DNA from 4 places in the Staphylococcus hyicus genome. Region 1 is predicted to be linked to each of the others. Evidence: riboswitches for the same ligand, from Rfam matches in the RefSeq annotation. Region 1 holds a riboswitch; each other region holds the start of a gene.

Region 1 (2,209 bases):
CGAATGGAGACGACATTTCCATAAATATCCAGAGTGTTCTAATAACGAATATCAAACGACTGAAACATTAAAAGACATATTAAAAGCTATGGATATTACAATTCTTGACGTTCCGCTTAAAACAGGCATTGTTGCTGAAATAGGGAAAGGGAAATCGATGATTGCGATTCGTTCAGACATTGATGCACTTCCGATTAGAGAACAGACGACGTTGGCGTTTAAGTCGCGTGTCGATGGCGTCATGCATGCTTGCGGGCATGATTTGCATATGGCAAGTATTCTAGGTACTGCAATGCAACTTAAATTGTATGAAACGGAGTTGAACGGTCGTGTGCGTATCATCTTCCAAGCAGCGGAAGAAGTTGGTAATGGTGCAATAGAAGTTGTTGAAACAGGCATTTTGAGAGATGCTAAAGCGATTATAGGGTTTCACAATGACCCTACATTAAAATTAGGAGAATGGCGTGCAAAGTCTGGTGTAATGACGTCGAATGTTGATCGCTTTAAACTTATTATCAAGGCTAAAGGAGCACATGCTGCAATGCCGCAAGATGCCAAAGATCCAAGTATTGTTATCGCGCAGTTGGTCCAAAGTTTTCAAAGTATTGTAAGTCGTAATATTGCATCTTATGAAGAAGCGGTAGTAACGGTAGGACAAATACATTGTGGTCAAACGTGGAACGTCATTCCCGATGATGCGTTTATAGAAGGAACTGTGCGTACGTTTGACGCAGAAATTCAAAATAGAGTTGAAACACGAATGGCGCAAATATGTAAAGGCATTGCTACTCAATTTGATGTCAAAATTGATTTTAATTACCAGAAAGTGACAGCTGCAGTAGACAATACAGCGTCATTACATCAAACTGCAATGCAAGCAGCAAAAGATGCTGGCTATCATGTCGATGAACTAAAAAGGCCATTGACAATTGGGGAGGACTTTTCGGGCTACCAGCGTGTAGCACCAACTTATTTTGCAATGATTGGTTCAAATAGTGATTACCCACTGCATCATCCTAAGTTTGACCCGGAAGAGGAAATGTTACGTCAAGTACCGGATTATTTCGTAAAATTCAGCCATCTGCTTCTTAATGAATAATAGATGATTGACGAATGGCAATATTTCATGTAAAGTTTAACAGTAAAATTAAATACTTCATATCAAGAGAAGTGGAGGGACTGGCCCTTTGATACTTCGGCAACATGGTCATGCGTGTGCCAATTCCAGAAGCTTTAAGGCTGAAGATAAGAAGTTCGAGAAACGAAATCAGGTCAAGCCCTAATAGTATCTATGCGCATGATAGACTATTAGGGCTTGACCTTAATTTATTTTAAGGAGAAAAGCATGTCTAAAGAATATAAAAATCACATGAATGGGTGGGCGTTACTTCCTTTAGTAATTTTTATTTGTATATTTTTAGGTGCAGGTATCATTACTCAAGACTTTACGTTTATGCCATTGAATGTAGCTGCAATCATTGGCGTGATAGTGGCTTTACTTATGAATCGCAAAGAAAATTTCACGCGTAAAGTAGAAGTTTTTGCGAAGAGTGCGGGGCATCCTAACATTATTTTAATGATGTTTATTTTTATTTTAGCTGGTGCGTTTTCAAAAACCGCTGAAAAAATGGGAGGCGTGGAATCCATTGTCAATTTTGGATTATCTATGATTCCTCAAAATTTACTTATTGTAGGTTTGTTTATCATATGTATGTTTGTTTCAATTTCTATGGGGACATCTGTAGGAACTGTGGCAGCTATTGCGCCAGTAGGTTACGGATTGAGTCAAGCGACTGATATTCCTTCTGCATTGGCAATGGCTACTGTCGTTGGTGGTGCAATGTTCGGTGATAATTTATCAATGATTTCCGACACAACAATAGCAGCTGTGAGAACACAGCGTACACAAATGGCAGATAAATTTAAAGTGAATTTTCGTATCGTTTTACCGGGTGCCATAGTTACGATTATTATTTTATGGGTTTTGACGCTTGGCAATCACGTGAATCATGGCCAAAGTTACGACTACAGTTTTATTAAAATCATTCCATACTTACTTGTGCTTATTTTAGCTTTAATTGGGATTAATGTTGTGATTGTGTTGTTAGGTGGGATTCTACTCTCAGGTATCATCGGAATCATTGATCGTTCTTTTGATTTAGCTGGATTTTTAAAAGCCATCTCTGAAGGTATCATAGGGATGGAAGAT
Region 2 (2,209 bases), 520 kb from region 1:
TTAATGATTCCGGCTGGACGCAAATCAAAATTTTGTCTAACAGCTTCTATTAAAATGTTTTCCGACACTTTTCCTGTGCCAAATGTATCAATAGCTATCGATACCGGTTGTGCGACACCGATTGCATAAGCAATTTGTACTTCACATTTATCTGCTAATTCTGCAGCTACAATATTTTTAGCAACATAGCGTGCAGCATATGCAGCCGAACGGTCTACTTTCGTAGGATCTTTACCAGAAAATGCACCGCCACCATGACGCGCATAACCGCCATACGTATCAACAATGATTTTACGACCAGTTAAACCTGCATCACCTTGAGGACCACCGATAACAAAACGTCCAGTTGGGTTAATAAAGAATTTCGTATCTTTATCAATTAAATGATCTTCAACAGTTGGATAAATCACATGTTTTTTTAAATCTTCTTGAATGTCTTCCAATTCAATATCTTCATGATGTTGAGATGAAATGACAATCGTATCGACACGTTTAGGATGATTATTTTCATCATATTCAACCGTAACTTGTACTTTACCATCTGGTCTTAAATAACTTAATGTTCCATCTTTACGAACCGTCGTTAAACGCTTAGATAACTTATGCGATAAATCTATCGGCAACGGCATAAATGTGTCTGTTTCGTTTGTCGCATATCCAAACATTAATCCTTGGTCTCCAGCCCCAATATTTAATACTTCATCTTGATCTTGGTCGCGATATTCTAAAGCACGGTCTACACCTTGTGCGATATCAGGTGATTGTTCATCGATAGCTGTAAGTACAGACATTGTTTTATAGTCATACCCATATTTTGCTCGAGTATATCCGATTTCTTTAACGGTCTCACGAACAACTTTAGGTATGTCTACATAAGTAGAAGTTGTAATCTCTCCAGCAATTAAAGCCATACCAGTCGTAACAGTCGTTTCGCACGCCACACGTGCATTCGGGTCACCTTTCAAAATTTCATCTAAAATTGCATCTGAAATTTGATCGGCAATTTTATCTGGATGTCCTTCAGTAACTGATTCTGAAGTAAATAAGCGTCTATTGTAAGTCATATTAAGCTCCTTTTTATTTTATTACGAAGTTCTCTTTGTAACTGAGCCAATAAAAAAAGCCTTTCATACTCTTAAATAGAGAGAAGGCCTTTAACGTCCATTCGCTCTTATCGTTCAGACTGTATATGTCTGCAAACGGTTTGGCACCTTTCTTCTATAAAAGAAGAGGTTGCTGGGTTTCATTGGGTCCATGTCCCTCCACCACTCAGGATAAGAGAATCCGTTAGTCCTATATTACATAAATTTTTTAACAGTGTCAATTCAGTTTGAGTTTATGTAACACAAATATAAAACCGATACAGCAATCTAATTATTTTACTATTTTTCTCTCCAAATTACCTAATTTCAGTATGGATAATGAAATCATTGTGTTATACTCTTGAATTGTAAAGGCTTACATCGCCGAAATCACTATTGGAGGGATAAACCATGTCGTTTGATACACAAGCAATTGACGCTTTAAAAACCAAGCCTTCATCTCATTTTCAACTTACTACTACTGAACTCTACAACAAAATTTTAAAACGAGACGAAGCTGAACTCACAGAATTTGGGGCCATTAATGCAAAAACGGGCGTATATACAGGACGTTCTCCAAAAGATAAATATATCGTAGACAATCCTCAAGTCAAAGATGATATTGATTGGGGTACGGTTAATCAGCCGATTTCAGAAGAAAAGTTTTTAAACTTGTACTACCAAGTGATTGATTATTTGGACAGTAAAGATGAGATATTTGTTTTCAATGGTTATGCTGGAAGTGATAAAGATTCACAACTTGATTTAACAGTCGTCAATGAGTTTGCGTGGCATAATTTATTTGCTCAAAATTTATTTATTAAGCCAAGCTCTAAAGAAGAAGCTTCAAAAATCAAAGCTGACTTTACAGTTATATCGGCACCAACATTCAAAGCCGACCCAGACAAAGATGGACTACGGTCTGAAACGTTTGTCATTATTTCATTCAAACATAAAACCGTTTTAATCGGGGGCACGGAATATGCGGGTGAAATGAAAAAATCAATTTTCTCTGTGATGAATTACTTATTACCAAAACAAAAAATAATGAGTATGCATTGCTCTGCAAACGTGGGTAATAAAGGTGATGTTGCATTATTCTTTGGATTATCTGGTACTGGAAAAAC
Region 3 (2,209 bases), 150 kb from region 1:
ATAGCATAACGTTCAAATAGTGCATCAAGTTCGGGTGATTTGATAAATTCGTTTACCCCATTTTGTATTGGTCCAAACTCATAATCACACCCAGTTTGAATCGCTGCCCCTTTGGCAATACGATGCACACGCTCCGTTAATATATCAAGTGATTTTCTTGTTGTCGCCCTTGTGTAAAATCGTGCATGGGTATAGTCAGGTATAATATTTGCGGCTTTACCGCCATCTAAAATAACACCATGGACACGTTCTGATTTTCGAATATGTTGTCTTAACTGTGCAATACCATTGAAAAAACTTAACATCGCATCTAAAGCATTCTTGGCATCATGTGCATTTTCTGATGCATGTGCACTTTTACCGTAAAATTGAATATCTAATACGTCTACAGCAAGCGTATGAATCGTAGGATACGTTTCATTCCCCGGATGAATCATTAGCGCCACATCGATGTCATCAAAAAGTCCCTCTTTGACATAAGACGCCTTGGCACTACCATTTTCGCCCCCTTCTTCAGCAGGACAACCAAAAATTACGACGCTCCCCCCGAGTTCGTCAACCACTTGTTTAAGCGCTATCCCTGCAAGGACACTTGCGGTTCCAATAATGTTATGACCACATGCATGACCTAAACCTGGTAGTGCATCATACTCTGCTAAAAATCCAATTGCTGGTCCTGGTGCATCAGCATCATATGAGGCAATAAAGCCCGTCGAATGTCCCGCAATATCTTTTTGAATATTAAAACCATGTTCAGATAAATGATCTATGAGTAATCGTGAGGCAAATAATTCCTCATTCCCCAATTCTGGTCGATCATGTATTTGATGACTCATGTCTAAATAATGTAATCGATGATTATCAATATAATCTAATATGCGTTGTCTCACTGAAACCAAAGTAAAATCTCCCTTCAAAAAACAAAAAGTTATCATACGTGATGTACAATGTTCTCCTATTAATAGTCGTACATCAAACGTTGATAACCATTTGTATGTCATTTATCTATCAATAGTCTTCCACTATTGTTGGATTTCGCACCTTTATCGATTATCGATGAGGTTGCAGGGCTTCGTAGGGCCAATTCCCTCCACCACTCTTGATAAATTTTGATTTAATTATTACTCATTTTATCGGAAATCCGCTCATTTGTCATGCTATTTTCATTATTTTCACAATTTTTCGGGATTTAGCTGAAGTAGCGCCATAGCACTGCTTTATATAAAAATAAGATTAACCCTGATGATATAAAGTTGCCCTTTAAAGCGAGCCTTTAATTTTGACTTCTATGGTATAAAGCTTAACTAAAATGTATATAGCGCACATTGAAATCTGTATTGACGATGTGCTTTTAAACGTTATACACGTTTTAAATCATGCCCTTCATGAAAGTTATAGGTTTTTGAAGCGTTAACGCCTGATATTCCTAACGTCTGTATGTATGGTGCAATGAAGGCATAGAGATATGGGTCATGTGCTCGTGTTAAGGGAGTACCCTTAAAAATCGAGGTTGAAACAGTCACCCATATTAATATTATGGCTATCTACATATCTAAAACAACACAACAATTTACATATAAAATTGTCCATACAATACTTATTTTTAACCTGACAAATTTAGTAAGCGTCCGACTTTAATACGTTGAAAGATATGTTAAAATGAAATCAATAAAGGAGGATGACAATATGCCGAAAATGAACGTAGAAAGTTTTAATTTAGATCACACTAAAGTCGTTGCACCATATGTGCGACTAGCTGGTAAAATGCAAGGTGATAACGGAGATGACATATACAAATATGATATTCGATTCAAACAACCGAATAAAGAACATATGGATATGCCAGGGTTACACAGTTTAGAACATTTAATGGCAGAAAATATCCGAAATCATTCTGATAAAGTTGTAGATTTAAGTCCAATGGGATGTCAAACAGGTTTTTATGTTTCTTTTATCAATCATAAAGATTATGGTGACGTATTAAACATCATTGAAAATACAATTCAAGATGTGTTAAATGCCACGGAAGTGCCAGCTTGTAACGAAGTCCAATGTGGTTGGGCAGCAAGCCATTCATTAGAAGATGCTAAAGTCATCGCTCAAGCATTTTTGGATAAGCGCGATCAATGGCATGATGTGTATGGGGACGGTAATTAATATAACGTTGGTTAAGCTTGTTACACCATTAAAGCAGGCTTAAGAGCTAAAC
Region 4 (2,209 bases), 1.1 Mb from region 1:
AAATATAAATGCAAAGAAAGTCGAGATAATCGTCATATACAGTGTTTCATAGGTCGCAGTCCATACATCTGGCCAACGCACATTTGGCAGTGTTAGCATTTCATGCAATATCTCAGTAAAACTTTTACCCATGGGCAATCACCTCAACTTCAATTTGTTTCGATTCTAAATCAAGTTTTAATTGCTCAAACTGTGTTTGGTCGATGTTAGAAATATGTACAACAATAAAACCAATAGCCCCTGACTTAGAATGTTTAATATTGGCTTCTAATATATTTACAGCCACATCATACGTTTTTAAAATATACGAAATTATAGGCTGTGTCGTCACTTCACCTGAAAAGTTGAGTTTTATAAGTTTATCATTTGAATTTAACTTGACGAGACCTGAAATGTCTTCAAATTCAGCTTTAGGTTGAAGATCTTCTTGCACAAAGCGCTTAGTGACTGAATGTTTTGGATTTTCAAAAACTTCAGATACTTTACCTTGTTCAATTACCTTTCCATTTTCCATGACCGCAACTTCATCACAAATGCGACGTATAACATGCATTTCATGCGTAATAATCACAATGGTTAAGTTTTGCTCTTTTTTCAATTGAATTAATAAATCGAGTATTTCATCTGTTGTTTGCGGATCCAATGCACTCGTTGCTTCATCACAAAGTAATACCTCCGGGTCATTTGCAAGTGCTCTAGCAATACCAACACGTTGTTTTTGACCACCTGATAATTCTGATGGATACGCATGTTCACGCCCTTTTAAGCCAACACGTTCTATCAATTCCAATGCTTTTGCTTTAGCATGACGTTTCGATACACCCGCAATTTCTAACGGAAATCGTACATTATCAAGTACAGTGCGTGACCACAATAGATTGAAATGTTGGAAAATCATGCCCACTTTTTGTCTTTTATACCTTAGCGCTTGTTTGCTCAAGTGGCCTATATGATCTCCACCGATAACAACATCGCCAGACGTTGGTGTTTCTAAATAATTAAACAGTCGCACCAAAGTGCTTTTTCCCGCACCCGAAAAACCAATAATACCAAATATGGTACCTGTGTTAATGGTTAGATTAACATGATCAACAGCTAAAACGGATTTAGATTTGCTCTCGTACTGTTTAACGATATTTTTAAGCTCAATCATATCGCTTCCCCCTCAATGTGTTGCGAATTATCAAATTTCAGAACAAAAAAAGCTTTCTCCTATATAAAAATAAGAGAAAGCATAGATTTCGATGCGTTTCTCTCATCTTCAAAAGTATAAATACTTTATGTGAATTGGCACCATTTCTAAATTTAGACGGTTGCCGGGCTTCATAGGGCACATCCCTCCACCACTCTAGATAAGAGTTTTCTGAATATTGAATTGTTTAAATATTATCACTATCCTCGAATTTCGTCAATCACTTTTTTTAACCGTTCAAGTAAAAATGTAACAGATTGAAATGCATAAATGCGATCAACTTCTTTATCATTGTGCATAATTAACAAAATTGGAACAGATTGTATTTCGAACATTTGGCTAAATTCAGGATAATAATTTAAATCTCGTTTTTCTAAAGGCAATTGCGTGACACTATTAGCGATGTGTAACATGCGTTCTGACACTTTACACGTACCACACATCGGCGTATAGCCAAAGATTAATTTAATATCTTGTTCTTGTTCATTAAATGTATTGTTCGATTGCTCTAAAACACTCATGATATGAATACTTTCCTTTTACATAAAAATCGTTTTTGACGTCAAATCCATGCCGCCCTAAAACATTTGAGAGGTAATCTCGTGGACACCGTGCCACTTCACTAAAAGTTGAATCAATGAAGATATCTGTACTTTCACTTAAATACTTTGAAAACCATTTTCGAATCTTTCGCCCTTCAGTATCAGCATCAACAAGAATATATACTTGTTTGCCGTACAAAGATTCAATCATATTATCTAACTTTTCGATGCCCATCGTGCCATGTGTACAAATGATATCAACCGGTTCTAATAACACTTCCTTAACTCTTTTTTTATCAGATTTGCCTTCTACAACAATTACTTTATTAATCATCGCCATGGTCTTCACCTTCTAAAAAGTTAGTATTCAGTGCAAAAAAACTCCAAGATAATCAAAGGAATATCTAGGAGTTTAAAAATATTATTCGCCAATCATTTCTTGATAACCTTGTGCATCCATTAAAGCATCAAGTTC

What was found. Region 1 has a riboswitch for S-adenosylmethionine ahead of SHYC_RS02710 (Na+/H+ antiporter NhaC family protein). Riboswitches for the same ligand answer to the same signal wherever they lie in the genome.
Region 2: another riboswitch for S-adenosylmethionine. It lies ahead of metK (methionine adenosyltransferase); the one in region 1 lies ahead of SHYC_RS02710 (Na+/H+ antiporter NhaC family protein).
Region 3: another riboswitch for S-adenosylmethionine. It lies ahead of SHYC_RS03520 (M20 family metallopeptidase); the one in region 1 lies ahead of SHYC_RS02710 (Na+/H+ antiporter NhaC family protein).
Region 4: another riboswitch for S-adenosylmethionine. It lies ahead of SHYC_RS09470 (methionine ABC transporter ATP-binding protein); the one in region 1 lies ahead of SHYC_RS02710 (Na+/H+ antiporter NhaC family protein).

The regions. Positions count from the first base shown of each region.
Region 1 is NZ_CP008747.1:635,567-637,775, forward strand. It holds gene SHYC_RS02705 (amidohydrolase) at 1-1,099, shown strand, start outside; SAM riboswitch class I at 1,156-1,252, shown strand; gene SHYC_RS02710 (Na+/H+ antiporter NhaC family protein) at 1,346-2,209, shown strand, end outside.
Region 2 is NZ_CP008747.1:1,157,058-1,159,266, reverse strand. It holds gene metK (methionine adenosyltransferase) at 1-1,064, opposite strand, end outside; SAM riboswitch class I at 1,169-1,281, opposite strand; gene pckA (phosphoenolpyruvate carboxykinase (ATP)) at 1,494-2,209, shown strand, end outside.
Region 3 is NZ_CP008747.1:781,625-783,833, reverse strand. It holds gene SHYC_RS03520 (M20 family metallopeptidase) at 1-935, opposite strand, end outside; SAM riboswitch class I at 999-1,109, opposite strand; gene SHYC_RS03515 (S-ribosylhomocysteine lyase) at 1,687-2,157, shown strand.
Region 4 is NZ_CP008747.1:2,007,815-2,010,023, forward strand. It holds gene SHYC_RS09465 (methionine ABC transporter permease) at 1-132, opposite strand, end outside; gene SHYC_RS09470 (methionine ABC transporter ATP-binding protein) at 125-1,153, opposite strand; SAM riboswitch class I at 1,253-1,359, opposite strand; gene SHYC_RS09475 (thioredoxin family protein) at 1,393-1,713, opposite strand; gene SHYC_RS09480 (toprim domain-containing protein) at 1,679-2,074, opposite strand; gene gcvH (glycine cleavage system protein GcvH) at 2,156-2,209, opposite strand, start outside.